Regions from separate parts of the Leisingera sp. S232 genome, predicted to be linked through region 1. Evidence: riboswitches for the same ligand, from Rfam matches in the RefSeq annotation. Region 1 holds a riboswitch; the other holds the start of a gene.
What was found. Region 1 has a riboswitch for thiamine pyrophosphate ahead of thiC (phosphomethylpyrimidine synthase ThiC). Riboswitches for the same ligand answer to the same signal wherever they lie in the genome.
Positions count from the first base shown of each region.

Region 1 (12,117 bases):
TGGCCTGCGGCGCTGGCAGCTGCGGTGCTTCGGCTGCAGCACGCAGATCGATCACAGTATCCTGTGCCAAAATCTGAGAGGCGGCAATGAAGGGCAGGGTGTCCTCTGGTTCCTCAGCTCCGTCGAACCGGAACGTGCTTGCCTGCAGCTCTGCGAGCCGGAACACAAACAGCTGCCCTTGCGGCGATGGCTCATGACCCAGCAGTGCCTTTAGGGCTAGCTGGGCCTGAAGGGCGCCGATCATGCCAACGGCAGGACCCATCACTCCGGCGGTCGCACAGGTCGCGGTGCGCGTAGGCAGATCCGGGAACACCGCGCGCAAGGAAGGCGCTCCCCCGCAGAACCCACCAGCATAGCCCGACTGCCCCAGGGCGGAGGCCGAAATCAGCGTCTTACCCTGCCTGAGACATTCATCCGACAGGATATAAGACACCGCAAAACTGTCCGCCGCATCCACCACCAGATCGGCGTCAGCCACCATTTGCACTGCATTGGCGGCATCGAGACGCTGAACCAGTGCTGTGATTTGCAGGTCAGGATTGGCGGCGCGCAAATGCTGCCGGGCTGCTTTTGCTTTGGGCAGGCCGAGGTCTGCCATGGAATAGAGAACCTGCCGGTGCAGGTTGCTCTCCTCCACCGTGTCGCCGTCCACCACGGTGATCCGGCCCACTCCGGCACCGCCCAGGTATTGCAAAACCGGGCAGCCAAGGCCGCCAGCCCCTACCACCAGCACATGGGCGCGCGCCAGCCGGTTTTGCCCGCTTGCCCCCACCTCAGGCAGGATCATTTGGCGCGCATAGCGTTTCATGAAGCTTCCTTGACGCGGCAGGCCTCAGCCCAGTCTCGGGTGCGGGCTTCCGGGTCGTCAGCCAGCTGGATGTCGGTGACCACTGCGGCGCTGTCTGCGCCTGCCGCAAACACGTCTGGCAGCCGCTCCGGCGTCAGGCCTCCGATCGCGACAAGCGGTGTCTTCCCGGCCATCTGCTTCCAGCGCGTGACCCGCTCCAGCCCTTGCGGCTCCCATTTCATCTTCTTCAAAAGCGTTGGGTAAACCGGACCCAGCGCCACATATTCCGGCGCAAGGGACAAGGCGCGGTCCAGTTCTGCCTCGTCATGGGTCGATAGGCCAAAACGCACCCCTTTTCGGCGCAACGCGGCAAAGTCGGCGGTGTCCATGTCTTCCTGGCCAAGGTGGACAAAATTGCAGTTCAGATCCAGCGCTGCCTGCCAATGATCATTCACCACCAGCTGTGCGCCATATACCGCGCAGAAATCCCGTGCCCTGGCAATCTGGCGGCGGATTTCTGCATCCGCTTCGTCCTTGATCCGCAACTGCACCAGCTTGGCGCCTTGGGGCACCAGCAGCTCCAGCCGTCCCACGTGGCCCACAATCAGATAGAACCTTTCCATCATGCGAACTCCGCCATTCCAAGGACAGGTGTCGAGGGCACAGCCATATCGCGGCGTTCCATCGGGTCGGCCTTGTATCCCGCCCGTCCGGCCGCAATTGCCATCGCCATCGCTCGGGCCATTCCAGCCGGATCCCCGGCCTTGGCCACGGCAGTGTTCAGCAGTACCGCATCCATGCCCAGCTCCATCGCCTGTGCCGCATCCGATGGTCGCCCGATGCCCGCGTCCACAATCAGCGGCACCTCTGGGAAATGCGCCCGCATCGTCTGCAGCGCATCCGGGGTGCGCAGCCCCTGGCCAGAGCCGATCGGCGCGCCCCAGGGCATCAGCACTTCACAGCCTGCCTCCAGCAGTTTCTCCCCCACCACCAGATCATCGGTGGTGTAAGGGAAGACCTGAAAACCGTCCGCGGACAGGATGCGCGCGGCTTCTACCAGCCCGAACACATCCGGCTGCAACGTGTCGCAATGGCCGATAACTTCCAGCTTGATCCAAGGCGTATCAAACAGCTCCCGCGCCATACGGGCGGTGGTTACGGCTTCCTGCACCGAATGGCAGCCGGCGGTATTGGGCAGGATGCGGCAGCCGGTCTGCCGCAGGTGCTCCCAAAAGCCGGTGCCGGAGCCGTCGGAGGTTTCCCGGCGCAAGGAGACGGTGATGATCTCTGTGCGGCTTGCTCGCACCGCCTCGGCCAGAATGGCGGGGGAGGGGTACTGCGCCGTGCCCAGCAACAGCCGGGATGTGATGTCTGTTCCGTAAATCTGCATTTCAGCCTCCCTGCATCGGAGCAAGCACTTCCAGCCGGTCGCCTTCGGCCAGCTGCGCATCGCCGCGATTGGCCCGCGCCACAAAGGCGCCGTTCAATGCGGTTGCAACGGCTGGGCTGGTAAACCCCAGCTCCTGCAGTGCGGCTTCCAGGGTGTTGCCTGCGATGTCATGCGGTTTGGCGTTCACGATGATCTTCATCTGTTGTCTCCGGTATCAATCGGGCAGCGGCTTGTTGCGCCATCGCGGGCGCCAGCAGGAAGCCGTGCCGGTAGAGGCCATTCAGGTAAAGCGTGCCGTCCTGTTCGGTCAGCCGCGGCAGGTTGTCGGCAAATGCGGGGCGCAGACCTGCACCGGTTTCCGCTACGCTGGCCTCGGCAAAGGCGGGGTGCAGGGTGAAGGCCGCATTCAGCAGCTCGCTGAGCGAGCGCAGGGTCACTGGGCGGTCCGAGCTGCTCTCGATCATGGTGGCGCCGATCATGAAATGCCCGTCGCCGCGTGGCACAAGATAGAGCGGCATCCGGGGGTGCAGCAGCCGCAACGTGCGGCTGATGTCCACATCCGGGCAGTGCAGGACCGCCATTTCGCCGCGCACCGGACGCAGGCCGGGCAGGGGCGCCGTCATGCCGGTGCAGTCCAGCGTGACGCGGATAGGGGCAGGGGTGCCATAGCGGATCTGTGCCCCCATCGCCTGAACCTTGGCACTGAGGTCGCGCAATGCGCGGCGCGGATCCAGATGTGCCTCCTCTGCAAAGAACAACCCTTGCGCAAACCGCCCCGCCAGGGCCGGTTCCATTGTCGAAATCTCCGCAGTGTCCACACAGCGGTGACCGGATGTGCGGCGGGCGAAACGGGTCAGCTCCGCCCGGTCGCGGGCAGGCGCCACCACCAGCGTGCCGCGCCTGTGGACCGGGGTGATCTTGGACCACCAGTCCGAGGCGCGGCTGCCGAGGGTGATCACTTGCTCTTCGGCGCTTTCGCGTTCGCACCATGGCGCCAGCATGCCGCCGGCAAAACGCGCGACACTGCTGTCTCCGGGGATCTCGCCCCGCTCATAGACGGTGACCGCCGCCCCGCGCTGCGCCAACTCGAAGGCGCAGGCGAGACCGGCAAGGCCTGCGCCGGCGATGGTGATCACTCGGCTGGTTCCACTTTTTTGGCAGGCATGTACAGCTCGCCGCCTTCCCGGAACTTGGCGGCCATCGCCTCCATGCCTTCTTTCTGTGCCTCGGCGCGGATGTCGTGGGAAATCCGCATCGAGCAGAACTTCGGCCCGCACATGGAGCAGAAATGCGCCACCTTATGCGCCTCTTTCGGCAGGGTCTGGTCGTGGTAGTCGCGGGCGGTTTCCGGATCCAGCGCCAGGTTGAACTGGTCTTCCCAGCGGAATTCAAACCGCGCCCGCGAGATCGCATCGTCGCGCCGCTGTGCGCCCGGCAGGCCCTTGGCCAGATCCGCTGCATGGGCCGCGATCTTGTAGGTGATCACACCCACCTTCACGTCGTCTCGGTCAGGCAGGCCCAGATGCTCCTTGGGAGTCACGTAGCACAGCATGGCGCAGCCGAACCAGCCGATCATCGCAGCCCCGATGCCAGAGGTGATGTGGTCATAGCCCGGCGCGATATCGGTGGTCAGCGGCCCCAGAGTGTAAAACGGCGCCTCGTGGCAGCACTCCAGCTGCTTGTCCATGTTCTCCTTGATCTTGTGCATGGCGACATGGCCCGGCCCTTCGATCATTACCTGGCAGTCCTTGGCCCAAGCGATTTTGGTCAGCTCGCCCAAAGTCTCCAGCTCAGCAAACTGTGCCTCGTCATTGGCGTCGGCAATCGAACCCGGGCGCAAACCGTCGCCAAGGGAGAAGGCCACGTCATACTTGCGGCAGATGTCGCAGATCTCGTCGAAATGCGTGTAGAGGAAGCTTTCCTTGTGGTGGTGCAAGCACCACTGCGCAATGATCGAGCCGCCGCGCGAGACGATGCCCGTCACCCGCTTCACCGTCATCGGCACCATGTGCAGGCGCACACCGGCATGGATGGTGAAATAGTCGACGCCCTGTTCCGCCTGCTCGATCAGCGTGTCGCGGAACACTTCCCAGGTCAGGTCCTCGGCGATGCCGTTCACCTTTTCCAGCGCCTGATACAGCGGCACGGTGCCGATCGGCACCGGCGAATTGCGCACGATCCATTCGCGGGTGTTGTGGATGTTGCGGCCGGTAGACAGATCCATCACCGTGTCGGCGCCCCAGCGGATCGACCAGACCAGCTTGTCGACTTCCTCTTCCATCGAGGAGGTGACAGCCGAAGTGCCCATATTGGCGTTGATCTTGACCAGGAAATTGCGGCCGATGATCATCGGCTCGCTTTCCGGGTGGTTGATATTGTTCGGAATGATGGCGCGGCCTGCGGCGATCTCATCCCGGACGAATTCCGGGGTGACGTAATCGGGGATATTGGCCCCCCAGTCGTGGCCGTCGCGCGCGGGCGCCACAGCTTCGCGCAGCTGGTTTTCGCGGATCGCGATAAACTCCATTTCCGGTGTCACGATACCTGCGCGGGCATAGGCCAGCTGGGTCACCGCCTTGCCATCCTTGGCACGCAGCGGGCGCGGCTTTACCGGGAATTCCGGCACCAGACGCGCGCCGCTGGCAAAGCCGTTGTCCTCGGGCTGCACGTCACGGCCATCGTATTCCTCAACATCGCCGCGGTCCAGAATCCACTGGCGACGTAAGCCAGGCAAGCCCTGGCGGATGTCGGTCAGCACCGCCGGGTCGGTGTAGGGACCAGAGCTGTCATAGACCGGCAGCGGTGCCTCGCCTGCGGTGGGGTGTGTGGAGATTTCCCGCATCGGCACGCGGATATCGGGAAACCGTTCACCGCTCACGTAGATCTTACGCGATGCAGGCAATCCGCCTGTGGTGATCTTGGGGTTGGGGACGTTCATTTTGGTGCTCCTCGAAGCCTAAACTTAGAAAAGACACCAGATGAGGTTTGGCTCGGGAAACAGGGGCTGTACCAGGCCCCTTGTTCAGTTTCGCACAGCCGGCGGGATGTACGGGCCCCTTGGCAATGCGCACCTAGCTTCCTACGCCAGTATCAACTGGGTCAGGTTCAAAGGGTCGCGCCGCCGGCTTGGGTTGCCCCGCACCTAAACGCCTCTCAGTCCCCTTGGCGGGACTCCCCTGCGTGCCTATAGGGCTAGGGGAGGTGCCGCCCTCCCGTCAACCGGAATCTTTGTAGATTATTTTTTTATTTTAAAATCAAGATTATAAGACATTTACCGGCAGGTGGTCGGGGCAAATCGCTGCAGCGCAGCTTTGGCGCTTGATCGGCGTGGGGTAAATTATCTATAAAATCGCCAACGCCATCCGCGCATGGCCAACAGGTATACGAGAACAGGAGACAGCATGCTGGACGCTGCACCCATCCGCACCGACTGGACCCGCGAGGAAGCGGAAGAGATTTACAACAAGCCCTTCATGGACTTGCTGTTTCAGGCGCACACTGTGCACCGGCAGTATTTCGACCCCAATCAGGTGCAGAAATCCAAGCTGCTCAGCATCAAGACAGGCGGCTGTGCCGAGGATTGCGCCTATTGCTCGCAATCGGCGCGCAACGGCGCGCAGCTGTCGGCCTCCAAGCTGATCGAGGTGCAGCGGGTGATCGCCGAGGCCAGGAAAGCCAAGGAAGGCGGCGCAACGCGCTATTGCATGGGGGCTGCCTGGCGCTCGCCCAAGGACCGCGATATGGCTGCACTCGAAGCTATGGTGCAGGGCGTCAAGGATCTGGGCATGGAAACCTGCATGACCCTGGGCATGCTGGACGAGGAACAGGTGTTCCGCCTGCGCGACGCTGGTCTGGACTACTACAACCACAACATCGACACCTCCGAGCGCTACTACTCGGAAATCATCACCACCCGCACCTTTGCCGACCGCATTGACACCCTGAACCGGGTGCGCGAAGCGGGCATCAAGGTCTGCTCGGGCGGTATCGTCGGCATGGGCGAGCAGCAGCTGGACCGTATCGACATGATGTTGGCGCTGGCGACGCTGGAAGTGCATCCCGACTCGGTGCCGGTGAACATGCTGATCCCGATCGCCGACACGCCGCTTGCCAATGTCGAGAAGCTGGACCCGATCGAATTCGTCCGCTCTGTGGCGCTGGCCCGCATCCTGATGCCGAAATCGCATGTGCGCCTGTCTGCAGGCCGCACCGATATGTCGGACGAAATGCAGGCGATGTGCTTCTTTGCCGGGGCCAACTCAATCTTTGTGGGCGACACGCTGCTGACTGCTGACAACCCCGAAGAGGACAAGGACCAGCAGCTGTTCGACCGTCTGGGCATCACCGCCATGGCGGTGGGATGTGACGGCAGCCGCTGATGGCGGGCGCCTTCCCGAGGCATGAGAAATCGCTGGAAGCGCTGCGCACGCGCGGGCGCTACCGGCAGCTGATGCCGCGGGACGGGCACGACTTTGCCTCTAACGACTATCTTGGTCTGGCGGGCAGCGATGTGCTGCGCACCGCCGCCGCAGATGCGCTGGCGCGCGGGGTGCCGGTCGGGGCAGGCGGTTCGCGCCTGTTGCGCGGCAATGATGCCGAACATCAGCGGCTCGAAGCCGAGGCGGCTGCGTTCTTCGGCACCGAGGCAGCGCTGTTCATGGGCGGTGGTTTCACTGCCAATCAGGCGATCTTTTCCACGCTGCCGCAGCAGGGCGACCTGGTTCTGTATGACGCCTTGATCCATGCCAGCACCCACGACGGGATGCGGCTGGGCCGGGCTGAGACCCGCAGCTTTGCGCATGGCGATGTCGAAGACGCCGCACGGGTGCTGGCGGACTGGCGCGCTGCTGGTGGCACCGGCCAGGTCTGGATCGCGGTTGAGGCGGTCTATTCGATGGACGGCGATCTTGCTCCGCTGGATGCGTTGATGTCCTTGGCACATTCCGAAGGTGCTGTGCTGGTAGCGGACGAGGCGCATTCCTCTGGCGTGTTTGGCGATCTGGGGCGCGGGTTGGCACATGACATTGCGCACCACCCTAACGTCCTGAGCCTGCATACGTGTGGCAAGGCGCTGGGCGCGTCGGGTGCGCTGATCTGCGGCCAGAACGTGCTGATCGAAACACTGATCAACAAGGCGCGCGGGTTCATCTTTGCCACCGCGCCGTCGCCGCTGAATGCGGCACTGGTGCGGGCGGCCCTGCAGGAACTGCAGCAGAATCCGGGCCGCCGCGAACAGGCCTGGCAGGGGATCACCCATGCCCAGGGCGAGGCCAAACGCCTGTGCGGGCTGGAGAGGGGCCAAAGCCAGATCTTGCCGGTGGTGATTGGCGACGACAAGCGCACCATGGCACTAGCCGCTGCAATGCAGGCCCGCGGCTATGATATCCGCGGCATCCGCCCGCCGACTGTGCCGCGCGGCACAGCGCGGCTGCGGCTGTCGATCACGTTGAATACAGGGGCAGGGGTCATCACTGCGATGTTTGAAGACCTCGCCCGGGAAATGGAGGCCGCCGCATGAGCGCGCTGATCGTGACCGGAACCGATACCGGCATCGGCAAAACCATCTTTTCCGCAGGTCTGGTGCAGGCCCTAGGCGCCACCTATTGGAAGCCGGTGCAATCCGGGCTGGAAGAGGAAACCGACAGCCAAATCGTCGCCCGCTTGTCGGGCCGCCCTGCCTTGCCGGAGGGGTACCTGCTGCAGCTGCCTGCCTCGCCGCATCTGTCGGCCGAGGCCGAGGGGGTGAAAATCGACCCGGATACGCTGGCTTTGCCCGAAGTTGACGGCGTGCTGGTGGCCGAAGGGGCAGGCGGGTTGATGGTGCCGCTGAATCGCGAGGTTCTGTACCTTGATCTGTTTGCCCGCTGGCGTGCGCCGGTGATCCTTTGCGCCCGCACCCAGCTGGGCACGATCAATCACACGCTGCTGTCGCTGAAAGCCCTGCGCGATGCAGGCTGCCCGGTGGTCGGCGTGGCCTTCATTGGTGATGCAGAGCCGGCAGTAGAGGAAACTATCTGCCAGTTCGGCCAGGCGGCGCACCTGGGACGGTTGCCGGTGCTGGGCGAGCTGACCTCTGACGCGCTGGCGGTGGCCTTTCAGGCCAGCATCCGGGTGGATCTGATCAAGGCGGCCCTGGCCCAAGGAGAGATGGCATGAGCGCTGCAGACCTCACCCAGCTGGAGTTCGACCAGCAGCACCTCTGGCATCCTTACACGAACGTCACCAAACCCGGTCCGACATTCGTGGTGAAGGAAAGCGAGGGCATGTATATCACCCTGGACGATGGCACCCGGCTGATCGACGCCATGTCGTCCTGGTGGTGCATGATGCATGGGCATAAAAACCCGGCGATCACCCAGGCTATTCACGACCAGCTGGATACCCTGCCGCATGTGATGTTCGGCGGGCTGACCCATGACCCGGCCATCGACCTGGGCCGAAAACTGCTGGAGATCACCCCCGAAAGCCTCACCCGGATCTTTTATTGCGATTCCGGGTCGGTCTCCGTCGAGGTGGCAATGAAGATGGCAGTGCAATACCAGCACGCTATCGGTCAGCCAGAGCGTAAGGAGTTTGCCACCATCCGCTCCGGCTATCACGGTGACACCTGGAAAGCGATGAGCGTCTGCGACCCGGACACCGGCATGCATCATCTGTTTCAGGGCGCGCTGAGCGTGCAGCATTTTGTCTCCCGCCCGCCGGTTCGCATCAACGAGGACTGGGTGGATGATCCGGCTCGCAACGGGCTGGGCGAGCTGCGCGCAGTGCTGGAAGCCAATGCGCAAAAGATCGCTGCCTTTATCCTGGAACCCGTCGTGCAGGGCACCGGCGGCATGTATTTCTATCACCCGGAATATTTGAACCAGGCGCGGGCGCTGTGCGATGAGCTGGGCATCCTGCTGATCTTCGACGAGATAGCGACCGGCTTTGGCCGCACGGGTGAGCTGTTTGCCACCGATTTCTGCACTGTCGAACCGGATATCATCTGCCTGGGCAAGGGGCTGACTGGCGGCCATATCTCATTCGCTTGCACCATGACCAGTGACCGGGTGGCCGAAGGCATTGGCGGCGGCAATCCCGGACTCTTCATGCATGGCCCCACCTATATGGCCAATCCGCTGGCCTGTGCTGCGGCCAAGGCTTCGCTGGATCTGTTGACCGGACAGGACTGGCGCGGCACGGTGGCGGCCATTGACGAGCAGATGCAGGCAGAGCTGGCTTTGGCGCGCGATTTGCCCAATGTGGCGGATGTACGGGTGCTGGGCGCCATTGGCGTTATCGAAATGAAGCACCGGGTCTCAGCGGATGCAGCCCACGCCCGCGCCCATGAAATGGGCGTGTTCCTGCGCCCCTTCGGCACCAACATCTACACCATGCCGCCCTTTATCACCTCAGCGGATCAGCTGAGCAAGATCACCGCAGGCATGCTGCGGCTGGCGCGGGAGCTGTAAAGATGGAATTCCGCTGGCTCAAACAGAACAATGCGGCAGAAGCCATTGTGGTCTTTGGCGGCTGGGCTGTGGGGCCAGAGGTGTTCTGGCACCTGGACGGCCCGCGGGATGTTCTGTTTGCCAGCGAATACACTGACCTTGATGCTGATCTGCCGGACTTGTCCAGCTATGGGCAGATCAGCCTGTTGGCCTGGTCTTTTGGTGTTGCTTCTTATGCCCATTGGCAACAGGGGCGTCCTGACCCATTCAGGCGGAAAGTGGCTGTGAACGGCAGCCTGCAGCCAGTGAACCGGGGGGCGGGTATTCCGCCGACTGTGTTCCGTCGCACCGTGGAAACGCTGAGTCTGGAAAACTACCAGCAGTTTCTGGCCCGGGTGTTCGGCGCTCCGCAGGACGCCGAGGCACTGGATGTGGAAGCCCGGCGCGCAGAACTTCTGGCGGTCGAGCGTCGTGCCGATGCGCCGCAGATGCGTTTTGACAGGGTTTGGATCAGCTCAGGTGACAAGATTTTTCCGCCTGCCAATCTGGCGCGTGCCTGGGCCGGTCAGAATGTTTCGCATCTGGACGCGCCACATGCGCCGTTTGACCGTTTTGCCCGGTGGGAGGAGCTGTTCTGATGAAAGATATGGCCCCTTTTAACTTTCAGGCCGACCAGAACCGTATCTGCCAAAGTTTCCGGCGCGGGCTGGCAAGCTACCACCGCAGCGCCTCTGTACAGGCGGGGATTGCCGCGCAGCTGGTCCGGTTGCTGCAGCAGCAGGGGGCGCCTGACCGGTTCCAGTCGGTGTTTGAGTTCGGCTGCGGGACAGGGCATCTGACACATCGTTTGCTGGAAAGCTTCAATGTCTCCAAGCTTGTCTTGAATGACCTAGTGCCCGAGGCTGCCGCTGCCTTGCGGCCCGTCCTGGACCGGGCTCCAGTCAAATTCCGGTTTAAGCCCGGCCCGGTTGAGACCTTGCCGCTGCCGCAACAGTTGGATCTGGTTGTGTCAGCTTCAACTGTGCAGTGGATCCAGGATCTGCCGGGGCTGATGGAACGGCTGGCCGCGCAGCTGGAACCCGGAGGCTGGCTGGCCGTTTCGGGCTTTGGCCGTAGCCAGTTTCACGAGCTTGCGGCCTTGGGGTCGCAGGCGGCGGCTCCGAGCTATCTTGATGCGGCGGAGTGGCCGCAGCTCCTGCCGGACGGTCTGACCCTGATGGCAATCATTCAGGAACCGGTGGTGCTTGAGTTCACCAGTGCCGTGGAGTTGCTGAAACATTTGCGCCTGACAGGTGTGAATGGGCAGTCCCGTCAATCCTGGAACCGCAGTCGGCTTCAGGAATTTGAGACGCAGTATCGCAGCCGGTTTGGCCGGAATGGGATGCTGCCGCTGACTTATGATCCTGTGCTGTTGGTGGCGCGCAAGGAAGGCTGAGCCGAACTCGGCGTTCAGATTCCGGGAATGTGTTATGCGCCTTTGAGGCGAGTTTTACGTTTTTTTCTATTCGTAATGCATCATCACCCGCTGTGGCGTTAATCTTTGTCAACACTCGCCTGATATCCCGGATGAAGAGCTGCGCCGACTGCGCGGCATGGGGAATATTGGCAGTACGGGAGTGACGCCATGACATTCAAAGCGTTTGCAGCAGCGCTGGGCGCGCTGGTTGTTTCAGGGGCAGTGCAGGCAGCCGACATGGGCGACGTCGGAACACCAATCCGGCTGTCACTCAACAACTGGACCGGGCAGCATCTGTCAACTTACATTGCTGGCGGCATGCTGGAAGAGGCGGGTTACACAGTTGAGTATGTGAAGGCGGACCCGAACGAGATGTTCGAGGACATTGCCGAGGGCAATGTGCATGCTGCCATGGAGGTCTGGACGACCAGCCGCCCAAAGCCCTACTTCGATGCGCTGGAGGCTGGCGGGGTCGTTGAAATCGGCGACATGGGGCTTGATGCCCGCAATGGGGTGGTGTTCCCGCCATATGTTGCACAGATGTGCCCCGGCTTGCCCAATTGGGAGGCGCTGCGTGACTGCGCGGGCATTTTCTCCAAGGATGGCAAGGGGAAGCGCGGTATCTACTTGGCTTACCCGGAATCCTGGGGCTCGCCTGGCGCCGATCGGATTCTGGCGCTTGGGCTGCCGTTTGATGTCGTGGCGGCTGACTCAGAGGCGGCAATGATCGAAGCCTTCCAGGAGGCTTATCGGGAAAAACGTCCGATCATCTCGACATTCTGGGCACCGCATTGGGCGATGTCCTCTTATGCACTGCAGTTCGTGCGCTTACCCAAGCCGGAACCGGCGTGCTACACGGACCCCGCCTGGGGGCCGAACCCGAACGCCACTGGCGATTGCGACTTTGCGCGCGGGGAAGTGAAGAAAGCGGCCTGGAAAGATTTTGCTGCGCGTTGGCCTGCGGCCTATGAAATCCTGGAGAATTTCCAGCTGAGCATCTGGGATCAGCAGCCCCTTATAGGTCTTGTGGATGCCAGGGGCGAATCCCCGCAGG
Region 1 is NZ_JBNAFX010000001.1:302,828-314,944, reverse strand. Features, by position in the region: gene ACP151_RS01520 (ThiF family adenylyltransferase) at 1-808, opposite strand, end outside; gene ACP151_RS01515 (thiamine phosphate synthase) at 805-1,410, opposite strand; gene ACP151_RS01510 (thiazole synthase) at 1,410-2,177, opposite strand; gene thiS (sulfur carrier protein ThiS) at 2,179-2,376, opposite strand; gene ACP151_RS01500 (FAD-dependent oxidoreductase) at 2,345-3,313, opposite strand; gene thiC (phosphomethylpyrimidine synthase ThiC) at 3,310-5,115, opposite strand; TPP riboswitch at 5,237-5,365, opposite strand; gene bioB (biotin synthase BioB) at 5,579-6,556, shown strand; gene ACP151_RS01485 (8-amino-7-oxononanoate synthase) at 6,556-7,695, shown strand; gene bioD (dethiobiotin synthase) at 7,692-8,333, shown strand; gene bioA (adenosylmethionine--8-amino-7-oxononanoate transaminase) at 8,330-9,628, shown strand; gene ACP151_RS01470 (pimeloyl-ACP methyl esterase BioG family protein) at 9,631-10,245, shown strand; gene bioC (malonyl-ACP O-methyltransferase BioC) at 10,245-11,042, shown strand; gene ACP151_RS01460 (ABC transporter substrate-binding protein) at 11,232-12,117, shown strand, end outside.

Region 2 (12,117 bases), on a different contig from region 1:
CTCTGCCAGCCCCAGAAGCGAGACAAATGTGGCTTTGCCGGCATCGGCATCCTTGCGCACGGCCTTGCCGACCTTTGCGGCGTCGCCTTCCACATCCAAGATGTCATCGGCGATCTGAAATGCAAGGCCAAGGGCGCATGCGTATTGCCGCAGAGGTGCCGGGTCGCTGCCTGCCAGCACGGCACCGGCGGTGGCAGACCACTCGATCAGGCAGCCGGTTTTGCGGCTCTGCAGCTTGGTGATCTGATCCAGGGTCAGCGGATCAGCCGCGGTCTCGGCGGCGATGTCCAGCATTTGGCCCGAGACCATACCGTCCTTGCCAGAGGATTGCGCCAGACTGCGGATCAGGGTCAGCGTCTGCGGGCCCATCTTGGGGTCTGCCAGCAGTTCAAAAGCAAATGCCTGCAGGCTGTCGCCCGCCAGCACCGCCATCGCTTCATTCCATTTCTTGTGGACAGTGGGCTGACCACGGCGCAGATCATCGTCGTCCATGCAGGGCAGATCGTCATGTACCAGCGAATAGGCATGGATGCATTCAATGGCGAGCGCAGCCTCGAGGGCGGCCTCGGCCGGAACGCTGTGCAGACGGGCGCTTTCCAGAACAAGAAAGCCGCGCAGCATCTTGCCACCGGTGATGGCATAGCGCATCGCCACATGCAGTTCGTCACCACCCGCCAGCCGCAGCTCCATATGTGCGGTAATCTGGCCTTGCGCGTCTTTCAGCGCCTCTGCGAAGGGGCGCGTTTGGGCGTCAGCTGCGGCGGTCATGTGTCAGCCGGCGTCCAGCGGCTGGGTGCCTTTGGGGGTGCCGTTTGCGTCCAATGTGATGGCCGCAACCTTTTCCTCGGCGCGCTTCAGCTCGTCCTCGCAACGTTTCTTCAGCGCCGCACCACGTTCGTACAAAGCGATCGAGGCATCCAGCGCCACGTCGCCGCGCTCCAATTGGTCCACCACGCCTTCCAGCTCACGCATCGCCTGTTCAAAGCTCATCTGGTCTACGGGGGTCTCAGTCATGCCGGTGCCTTTATCAATTCTTCCACATGCGCGCGGGTTGCCGCGGCCAGCGCGTTCAGATCATATCCGCCTTCCAAAGTCGAGACGATACGGCCGCCGCAAAGTTCACTTGCGAGTTTACCCAGCTCGGCTGTGATCCAGGCGAAATCGGCGGTGGCCCAGTTGAGGCTGGCAAGCGGATCGTCCTGATGGGCATCGAAACCTGCCGAGATGATGATCAGCTCGGGCTTGAAGCTGCGCAGGCGCGGGAAGGCCTGACCCTCATAGGCCGCCTGCATCTCTGCTCGGCCCGATCCCGGTGCCAGCGGCATGTTCAGGATATTGTTATGGGCGCCGTCCTCATCCGGGCAGCCGGAGCCGGGCCAGAGCGGCATCTGCTGGCTGGTGATGACCAGCGCGCGCGGTTCATCCCACAACAGATCCTGGGTGCCGTTGCCGTGGTGCACGTCGAAATCCACCACCGCGACGCGGCTGAGCCCGTGGTGATCCAGCGCGTGTTTTGCCGCCAGTGCTGCATTGCCGAACAGGCAGAAGCCCATGGCGGTGTCTGTTTCGGCGTGATGCCCCGGCGGGCGCACTGCGGCAAAGGCGTTCTGCACCTCGCCGCCCAGCACCATGTCGACGCCGCGCACCACCGCGCCGGCCGCGCGAAAGGCTGCGTCCAGCGAGCCGGGGGACAAGAACGTATCCCCGTCGATCTGCACCCAGCCATCAGCCGGGGAGGCTTTGCGCAGCTCTGCGAGATAACCGGCGGGGTGAATGCGCAGGATGTCGTCTTCGGCAGCCATCGGGGCAGTCACACGATGCAAGTCCAAGGGCTCCAGCGCGTGCAGGATGTGTTCCAGTCGGGCGACCTGTTCAGGGTGGCCATCGGGGGTCACATGCTGCAGGCAATCGGCATGGGTGATCAGGGCGGTGGTCATCTGCGGTTTCCTCCTGCGGCGGGTCTTGGCGCGACACTAGGAGCGGGTTGGCGGCGGCTGCAAGAGGAATCCCGGGGCGCGGCCCCGGACCCCGGGGTATTTATCACCAGAAAGAAGCAGCTGGGCTCGATTCAGTCCGGGGTCAGCATATAGCCGGCGCCGCGCACAGTTTGCAGGTACTGCGGCTGTTTCGGGTTGGGTTCGATCTTGCGGCGCAGGCGGGTGATCTGCACGTCCACAGCGCGCTCTTGCGCCTGACCGCGGTCGCGACCCAGATCCTCAACCAGCTTGCTGCGGGAAACCGGCTCGCCGGGGCAGCCTGCGAAGATCTTCATCAGCTGGCTTTCGGTGCCGGTGAGCCGGATCAGCTCATCCCCCTGCCACATCTCGCCACGCTCAATGTCATAACGGATGGCGCCCAGATGCAGCACCTTGGGGGCGCTGTCCTGAGCAGTGGTGTCAGGCATCCGGCGCAGGATGGCATTGACCCGCAGCAAAAGCTCCTTGGGTTCGAAAGGTTTCGGCAGGTAATCGTCAGCGCCGGCCTCCAGGCCCGAAATCCGGTCTTCGGTCTCGCCTTTGGCGGTCAGCAGCAGGATTGGGGTGGTCATGGTTTCGCGCAAGGACCGGGTCAGCGAAACGCCGTCCTCACCGGGCATCATCACATCCATAATGATCAGATCGAAATCCAGACCGGCCAGCACTCTGCGGGCATGGGCCGCATCCCGCGCCGCCGTCACCAGGAAACCGGAGCGCATCAGGAATTTCTTCAACAGGCCGCGAATGCGCTCGTCGTCATCCACGATCAGCAGATGGGCGTCATGTGTGCTCATGTCGGCCTAGTCCCGCAGCTTGGCGTAGGCGCGGCGCATATCCGCATCCATCATCGCCTCAAGCACTGTTTTGAAACCCTGTACCGCCTCGGGACCGGCATCCTTGTAGGCGGCCCGCATCCGGGCGCGCTGAGCATCCGAAAGCGTTGCCTCCAGCGCCTGGCCCTGTTCCGTGAGAAAGAGGTGGCGCTCGCGCTTGTCCAGCTCACCCACTTTGCTGATCACCAAGCCGTCGCCAATCAGCGTGCGCAGCACCCGGTTCAGCGACTGTTTGGTCACGCCCAGAATGCTAAGAAGATTGTTCACCGTGGTGCCCGGCGAGCGGTTGATGAAATGGATCGCCCGATGATGCGCCCGGCCATAGGCCAGTTCGGCCAGGATCCGGTCCGGGTCGGCGGTAAATCCGCGGTAGGCAAAGAACATTGCCTCGATCCCCTGGCGCAACTGCTCATCTGTCAGAAACAGCAGGCTTTCGCCGCCATACCCCTGCCCTGTCCGGCCTTCCGGCATTTGTGCCCCCTCGTCTGTCTTGCCGGGCAGTTTATGTCAGCCTTGTTGACATTCCAAGGGGGAAGATGTATCGAATCGCAGCTTTGACGCAAGATTGTGTCCGGAACGGCCGCAATATGCGCAACAAATGAAATTCCGCTTAGTTTAGGAGGGTGCGGTATGGCAGGCTATGATGACCGTGACGGTGTGATCTGGATGGACGGCGAACTGGTCGACTGGCGGGATGCCAAGGTGCATATCCTGACCCATGCGATGCATTACGCCTCCTCCGTGTTCGAGGGCGAACGCGCCTATAACGGCAAGATCTTCAAAAGCCGCGAGCATTCCGAGCGTCTGATCGCATCCGCCGAGGCGCTGGATATGCCGATGCCCTATACCGTCGATCAGATCGAGGCGGCCAAGGAAGAAACCTTGAAGGCCTCTGGCCTGCAGGACGCCTATGTGCGGGCGCTGGTCTGGCGCGGCTCGGGTGAGGATATGGGCGTGGCTTCGGCCAAGAACCCGGTGCGTATGGCGATCGCGGTCTGGGGCTGGGGCGCCTATTACGGCGACGCCAAGATGAAGGGCGCCAAGCTCGACATCGCGGAATGGAAACGCCCGAGCCCGGAAACCATCCCGGTCCACGCCAAGGCGGCCGGCCTTTACATGATCTGCACCATCTCCAAGCACAAGGCAGAAGCCAAGGGTTGTTCGGACGCACTGTTCATGGACTGGCGCGGCTATGTGGCAGAGGCAACCGGCGCCAATGTGTTTTTTGTGAAGGACGGCGAGGTGCACACCCCGCTGGCAGATTGCTTTCTGAACGGCATCACCCGCCAGACCGTCATTCAGATGCTCAAGGACAAGGGCATCACCGTGCACGAGCGCCGTATCAAGCCGGAAGAGATGGCGGAGTTCGAGCAATGCTGGCTGACCGGCACCGCGGCCGAGGTCACCCCAGTCGGGCAGATCGGCGACTATATGTTTGAAGTTGGCGCCCTGACCCGGGAGATCGCCGAAGACTACGAGGCACTGGTGCGCGCCTGACCACACGCAGTTGCAAGAACCAAGAGTTTCCGAACCCCCGCCCGCGTGCGGGGGTTTTTTGGTCCGTAAAGAATAGCCGACCTATCCCAAAGAATAGGGGCCTGACCGATTGCGCAAAGGCTACCGACGTTAAATCTGTTTTATTGCTTCGCGGCTGTGCGCATAGTGAAAGTTAACAGGTTGCCCCAAAACGATTGAGCGGCCCGGTGCACATCGAGTGAACCGCGCCAACTGAACACCAGAAACCGGCGGCAGGTTGCAGAAGAGGAAGACGGGAGTAAGGCGAGAGAAAATATGGCTGTCATCGTTTTTGCACTGACAACGATCAATCCGGACGATCTGGAGGCGCTCAGCATGTATTTGGGCACCACCAAGCCGCTGCTGGAAGAGGCGGGAGCAGAAATTCTCCAAGGGTATGAAATATCGGACACGATTGTCGGTGAAAAACTGCCGGAAATGGCGACAATCGTCCGCTATCCAAATCGCGCGGCCGTGGACAAGGTCTTTCAAAGCGCGGAGTATCAGGCTTTGAAAGAAATCCGTGAAAGGGCCTTTCTGAGCTATCAGATCGGGGTTGTCGAAGCGGATGCGCCGGGGCTGACCCGCTGAGGCGCGCAAGCGTTCAAGTCTGCTTGCAATTCGTCCAGCGCAATGGACGCAGGATGCAAAGCCGGTACCATATGCGCCATGTTGGGTCTGCACAGCGATATTCTCCCCCTGCCCCTGTCCCAGCCGGGGCGCTCTCCAAAAGGTCAGCAGCGGCCGGGAGCCCGGAAAACACAGGGCAACTGGCCTATGCCCTGACCGTTCACCGCCACAAGTTTTGCCAAATGCAGGCACGCCGCGCTTGCCGGTTTCAGCCAAAATCCCCTTGCTAGAGCCTTCTATCCACCTTTGGGATCAATCATCGGCTTAGCTTTGCCACGCTGCAGGCCCAGCCGGTGTTCGCGCCAGATCACCAGAACATTACCGGCAATCACCAGCGCAGCCCCGGCCAGCATCACCAGCGTCGGCCATTCTTCGAACCAGACATAGCCGATCACTATGGCAAAGATCATCGAGGCGTAATCATAAGGCGCCAGCATCGAGGCCGGGGCGAAGCGGTAAGAGGAGGTGACCAGGATCTGTGCCACCCCGCCGACCAGACCGGCGCCGACCAAGAGCGCAGCGGTGCGTGCATCCGGCATCACCCAGCCGAAAGGCGCGGTCAGCAGCGCCAGGCCCGAGGCCGTCAGCGAGAAATAAAACACAATGGCCGCGGTATGTTCCGACTGCACCATGCGGCGGATATGGATCTACACAAAACCGCGCGCCACTGTGGCGCCGACCACCAGCAGCACCCCCAGCATGGCCCCGTCCTCCAGATCGCCGCCTAAGCGCGGCCAGATCATGATCAGCACGCCCAACAGGCCGATGGCCACGGCGCTGATCCGCACCAGCCGGATCGTCTCGCCCAGAAACAGCGCTGCCAGGATCAGGGTGAAGATCGGTGTGGCATAGCCAATGGCCGTTACTTCCGGCAGCGGCAGCAGCGCCAGCCCCATAAAGGTCATCCCCATCGCCGAGGTACCGACCAGCCCGCGCCACACGTGAAACATTGGCTTTTTGGTGATCAGCCCATGCCGCAGTTCGCCGCGTATCGACAGCCAGATGACGATCACCGGAATGGCAAAAAAGGACCGGAAAAACACCGCTTCGCCCGCCGGCACGGTCTCCGAAGTGGCCTTGATGATGCCTGACAATGCAGTGAACAGCGCAATAGCGGTCACTTTCAGCAGAATTGCCAATACAGGCCGATGCGATGTTAAGGATTTTGCCATGGCGCGAACCTGCGCTCCTGCGCCGCAAAGATCAATGGCTTGATTTCACCCGTTACAAGGGCGCAAATAGCGCCGCTGAATGAGGGAGCTGCCGATGTATGACGCCAATCACCTGATCCGCCAGCTGCGCGAATCGTCCCTGGAGCGCGAGGACAGTGTTTTTGCCCGTCTGCCGGATGACAGCACGGTAACCTTTGGTGCCTTGTTTGCCGGCGCAGAGCGGATGGCGGCAGCCTTGGCGGCTCAGGGCGTGCAGCCGGGCGACCGGGTGGCGGTGCAGGTTCAAAAGACCCTTCAGGCGATTGAACTATACCTGGGCACGGTGATGGCTGGCGGCATCTTCCTGCCTCTGAACACGGCCTACACCGGGCCGGAAGTAGCCTATTTTATCGGCGATGCTTCTCCTGGTGTTGTGGTATGCGACCCGGCTCGCCAGGAACAGATCCGCGCCGTTGCCGGCACCGCAAAAGTGCTGACACTGGATGCTGCAGGGCACGGTTCCCTGCGGGATCTGGCAGATTGCCAATCCGGGTTTGCCCCCGTTGCCCGCGCAGCGGATGATCTGGCCGCGATCCTTTACACCTCAGGCACCACTGGCCGGTCCAAAGGGGCGATGCTCAGCCACGAAAACCTGGCCTCCAACTCGCTGATGCTGCGGGAATACTGGCGCTTTACGGCTGAGGATGTGCTAATCCACGCGCTGCCGATCTTCCACACCCACGGTCTGTTTGTGGCAACCAATGTGGCGCTGTTTGCAGGCGCCCAGGTGGTGTTCCTGCCAGGCTTTGACGCGGACGCGATCTTGCAGGCGATGCCTTCGGCGACCGCGTTGATGGGGGTGCCGACCTTCTACACCCGGCTGCTGGCGGATGAACGGTTGACCCGCGAACGCACTGCGAACATGCGCCTGTTCATTTCCGGCTCGGCGCCATTGCTGGTAGAGACCCATGCGCAATGGGAGGCGCGCACCGGCCACCGTATCCTAGAGCGCTATGGGATGACCGAAACCAATATGAGCACCTCGAACCCCTATGAGGGTGAACGCCGCGCCGGCACCGTTGGCTTCCCGCTGCCCGGCGTCGAGGCGCGGGTGATGCAGGGCGGCGCTGAAGTTGCACCGGGAGAGACCGGCGTGCTGGAGGTGCGCGGAGCCAATGTGTTCCAGGGCTACTGGCAGATGCCGGAAAAGACAGCAGAAGAACTGCGGCCGGATGGCTGGTTCATCACCGGCGACCTGGCCCGGATCGATGCGGACGGCTATGTCACCATCGTCGGGCGCGAGAAGGATCTGATCATCACCGGCGGTTTCAATGTCTATCCCAAAGAGGTTGAGAGCCTGATCGATGACCTGCCCGGCGTGCTGGAAAGCGCCGTGATCGGCGTGCCGCATCCAGATTTCGGCGAAGCCGTGGTGGCGGTGGTGGTGCCGACCGGCAAGGACACCAGCGCCGAAACAGTCAAGGCCGCACTGGCGGGGCAGCTGGCCAGGTTCAAGCAGCCCAAGCAGGTCATCCTGCTGGACACCCTGCCCCGCAACACCATGGGCAAGGTGCAGAAGAAAGCCCTGCGCGAGGAATTCGCAGAGCTGTTCAGCTAACAACACTCGCTCGGGCCAACAGTCCGGGCAGCGCCCGTCCGCCCCTGTCAAACCAGTGGTTTGCCTCCGGCAAAACGGCGGGCGCTTCGCTTCCACCTGCGGACGGTCACTGCCCTAGTGCTGGTGTGTTGCAGCATGCGCCCCTTCCTCGCGCCATTCCCGTATTGCCTGCAGCAGGATCTGAAAGGCGGAGCTCAGGAACAGCCCACCCATGATCCCGGCCACAATCAGGTCCGGCCAGCCGGTGGCAGTGCCCCAGACGCCAAATGCCGCGATCATCACCGCAACATTGCCAATGGCGTCATTGCGCGAGCACAGCCAGACCGAGCGCACATTGGCGTCGCCGTCCTTGTAGCGCGCCAGCAGCAGGACAGAGATCAGATTCGCCGCCAGCGCCATAAAGCCGATCACGCCCATGATCTGCGCCTGCGGCACACCAACGTAAAACACCTGATAAATGGTGGAGCCAAACACCCACATGCCCATCAGCAGCAGGCTGATGCCCTTGCTCAGTGCCGCCAGCGCCCTTGTACGCAAGCTGGCCCCGATCACTGCCAAGGAAATGCCATAGGTCAGCGCATCCCCCAGAAAATCCAGCGCGTCCGCCTTCAGCGCCTGGCTGCCGGACATCTGGCCAGCCCCCATTTCCACCGCGAACATGCCGGCATTGATAGCAATCACCAGCCAAAGCCTGCGTTTGTAGTCTGCCGAGACCCCGTCAAACCGGGCATTGTGATTGCAGCAGCCTGCCATTGTGCTTGTCCTCATTCCTGATTCGAGATCAATGTAGCTGCTCTAGTCACTAGAGCTTCAAGAGGTTTGTGCCATGTTCTCCATCGGTCAGCTGTCCAAAACCACCGGTGTGAAAGTGCCCACCATCCGCTACTATGAGGAAATCGGCCTCTTGCCACAGCCGGGTCGCAATGCCGGCAATCAGCGCCGCTACGGCCAGGATGGCATGGACGCGCTGGGTTTTATCAAACATGCCCGCGATCTGGGGTTCTCGCTGGAGGATATCAAATCGCTGATGGGGCTCGACGGCCATCTGGGCGATGACTGCGCCGAGGCCGACCGCATTGCCCGCAGCCAGCTGGCCAATGTCCGGGAAAGGATCCGCAAGCTGGAGCAGCTGGCGTCTGAGCTGGAGCGGATCAGCACCCTGTGCGACGGCGGCAACGGCGGCTGCTGCAAGGTGCTGACGGCACTGGGTGACCACAGCCAATGCGCAGGGGACCACGGTTAAGCGCGCGTTTTTAACCGGGCAAACACAGCGGTTTGCCCGGTTTTACCAGTGTTAGAGCCGGATTATGCGCCGATATGGCCCTGATTCTCACCAATCTGGCCACGGTGCAGCAGCAGGTGGTCCAGGATCACGCAGGCCATCATCGCCTCAGCCACCGGCACCGCGCGGATGCCGACACAGGGGTCGTGGCGGCCCTTGGTGATGACTTCCGTGGCAGAGCCGTCCTTGCGGATCGACTGGCGCGGGGTGAGGATCGAAGACGTCGGCTTCACCGCAAAGCGCACCACCACATCCTGACCGGTGGAAATGCCGCCGAGAATGCCGCCGGCGTGGTTGGAGGAGTACTCAGGCCCGTTTTCACCCATGAAAATTTCATCGGCGTTTTCCGAGCCTTTGAGGCGTGCAGCATTCATGCCTTCGCCGATCTCAACGCCTTTGACGGCGTTGATCGACATCATCGCGGCGGCCAGATCAGTGTCCAGCTTGCTGTAAACCGGCGCGCCGATGCCTGCGGGGACACCCCGGGCCACAACCTCAACCACGGCGCCAACAGAATCATGCGCCTTGCGCAGGCCCTGCAGATAGTCTTCCCAATCCTGCACGGCACCTGCGTCGGGAATCCAGAAATCATTCTGTTCGATCGCCTCCCAGTCAAAGCGGCTGCGGTCAATCTCCAGCTCACCCATTTGGGTCATGTAGCCCTTGATCTGCAATCCCGGCACCAACGCCTTGATTGCTTCACGTGCAACACCGCCCGCGGCAACTCGCGCGGCAGTCTCGCGGGCCGAGGAGCGGCCGCCGCCGCGGTAGTCGCGGTTGCCGTATTTCTGGAAATAGGTGATGTCGGCGTGGCCCGGACGGAAGGTCTGGGAAATCTCGCCGTAATCCTTGGAGCGCTGATCGGTGTTCTCGATCATCAGCTGGATCGGAGTGCCGGTGGACATGCCGTCAAACACGCCAGACAGGATCTTCACCGCGTCCGGCTCATTGCGCTGGGTGGTGTTCTTGTTCTGGCCGGGGCGGCGCTTGTCGAGCCACTGCTGCAGCATTTCCGGCTCCAGCGGCACATTCGGCGGGCAGCCATCAACAGTGGCGCCAAGCGCGGGCCCGTGGCTTTCGCCCCAGGTGGTGACGCGGAAGAGGTGTCCAAAGCTGTTCATCGACATGAGGCGCGGTCTCCTTTGCGGGACGTGCTTAGCGGGCAGGGGCCTGTGCCTCAAGCAGATTCCTGTGCAGCAAAGGAACAGGGGGCGCTGCCCCCGCCGCCTTTGGCGGCTCCCCCGGGATATTTCAAGCCAGAAGAACACAGGATCGGCGCAAGCAGCGATCCTGTTTGCCTGAAGCGTAGGTCCTGGCGGGCTTTGGCTTGTCTTTGCCGCAGTCCGGGCCTAAGGTCCGCGCCACCTCGGGGTGCGCACAAGCGCTGAGATGACACCCGTTGAACCTGAACCGGATCACACCGGCGGAGGGAAGGTACTGGACGTCCTCCACCCTTGCCCAAAGCCGCAAAGGAGGATGGCATGAAACATCTTGCATTTGCAGCGGGACTGCTTGGCGCTTCGGCGGCTTTTGCCGAAACGCCCGAACTGACCGTTTATACTTATGACAGCTTTGTTTCCGACTGGGGGCCCGGCCCGGCAGTGGAAAAAGCCTTTGAAGAGGTCTGCGGCTGCGACCTGAAGCTGGTTGGCGCAGGCGATGGCGCGGCACTGCTGGCGCGCATCAAGCTGGAGGGCGAACGCTCGGACGCCGATGTGGTTCTGGGGCTGGACACCAACCTGACCGCAGCGGCCAAGGAAACCGGCCTGTTTGCCGATCATTCGGTCAGTGCCGACTATGCGTTGCCGGTGGAATGGACCGACGCAACCTTTGTGCCCTACGACTGGGGCTATTTCGCCTTTGTCCACAACGCCGATGCCACAGTGCCCACGGATTTCAAGACGCTGGCGGACAGCGACACCAAAATCGTCATTCAGGACCCGCGCTCCTCGACCCCGGGTCTGGGCCTGCTCTTGTGGGTCAAGGCGGCCTATGGTGACGAGGCGCCGGCCGTCTGGAAGGGTCTTTCTGACAACGTTGTCACCGTGACAAAAGGCTGGTCCGAAGCCTATGGCATGTTCCTGGAAGGCGAGGCCGACATGGTGCTCTCCTATACCACTTCACCTGCGTATCACTTGATTGCCGAGGAAGATGGCTCCAAGGCGGCGGCGGCTTTTGATGAGGGTCATTACATGCAGGTGGAAGTGGCCGGTAAACTGGCAAACAGCGATCAGTCTGAACTGGCCGACCAGTTCCTGGCCTTCATGGTGTCGGATGCGTTCCAGTCGATTATCCCGACCACCAACTGGATGTATCCGGCGGTGATCCCGGCGACGGGCCTGCCGGAGGGGTTTGAGACATTGGTTCAGCCCGGCAAATCGCTGCTGCTGAGCGAAACTGAGGCAGCAGACGTCCGTGATGCGGCACTGGGCGAATGGCTGGACGCGCTCAGCCAGTAAGCGCATTTCCCGGGATCGGCGCGGCCCTTGTTGTGGCTGCGTTGATCCTTGGAACCCTTGCGGCTGTTGCTGCCCGGGCTGAGGCCGGCACCGGGTTTGGCGTCAGCGACTGGGCTGCGCTGCGTTTCACACTGACCCAGGCAAGCCTGTCTGCGCTCCTGAGCGTTGGCCTCGCGATCCCCGTCGCCCGCGCGCTGGCGCGGCGGCGGTTCCCGGGACGGCGTTTGCTGATCGCGCTTTTGGGAGCGCCCTTCATTCTTCCTGTCATTGTTGCCATTCTGGGCCTGCTGGCGGTTTTTGGCCGGGCCGGCTGGCTTAGCAGTCTGCTGGGGCTGTTCGGGCTGGAGCCGGTGCAGATTTACGGGCTGCATGGGGTGGTCCTGGCACATGTGTTCTTCAACCTGCCGCTGGCGACCCGGCTGATCCTGCAGGGCTGGCAGGAAATTCCTGCCGAACGCTTTCGCCTGGCGGCACAGCTGAATGCCGGGCCGCTGGCAATGTGGCAGCTGCTGGAAGCGCCGATGCTACGGCGGGCTGCGCCGGGTGCGCTGGCTGTAGTCTTTGCCATTTGCCTCTCTAGCTTTGCCGTGGCGCTGACCCTGGGCGGAGGACCGCGGGCCACCACCATTGAACTTGCCATCTATCAGGCGTTT
Region 2 is NZ_JBNAFX010000002.1:165,233-177,349, reverse strand. Features, by position in the region: gene ACP151_RS02385 (polyprenyl synthetase family protein) at 1-768, opposite strand, end outside; gene ACP151_RS02380 (exodeoxyribonuclease VII small subunit) at 772-1,014, opposite strand; gene ACP151_RS02375 (histone deacetylase family protein) at 1,011-1,937, opposite strand; gene ACP151_RS02370 (response regulator) at 2,069-2,770, opposite strand; gene ACP151_RS02365 (MarR family winged helix-turn-helix transcriptional regulator) at 2,777-3,280, opposite strand; gene ACP151_RS02360 (branched-chain amino acid aminotransferase) at 3,440-4,306, shown strand; gene ACP151_RS02355 (DUF1330 domain-containing protein) at 4,601-4,915, shown strand; partial or broken gene ACP151_RS02350 (DMT family transporter) at 5,191-6,126, opposite strand; gene ACP151_RS02345 (malonate--CoA ligase) at 6,221-7,723, shown strand; gene ACP151_RS02340 (cation transporter) at 7,838-8,476, opposite strand; gene ACP151_RS02335 (MerR family transcriptional regulator) at 8,550-8,966, shown strand; gene aroC (chorismate synthase) at 9,029-10,132, opposite strand; TPP riboswitch at 10,363-10,454, shown strand; gene thiB (thiamine ABC transporter substrate binding subunit) at 10,487-11,464, shown strand; gene ACP151_RS02320 (thiamine/thiamine pyrophosphate ABC transporter permease ThiP) at 11,440-12,117, shown strand, end outside.
Region 2: it holds a riboswitch for thiamine pyrophosphate, as region 1 does, so the genes downstream of both, thiB (thiamine ABC transporter substrate binding subunit) here and thiC (phosphomethylpyrimidine synthase ThiC) in region 1, are expected to answer to the same signal.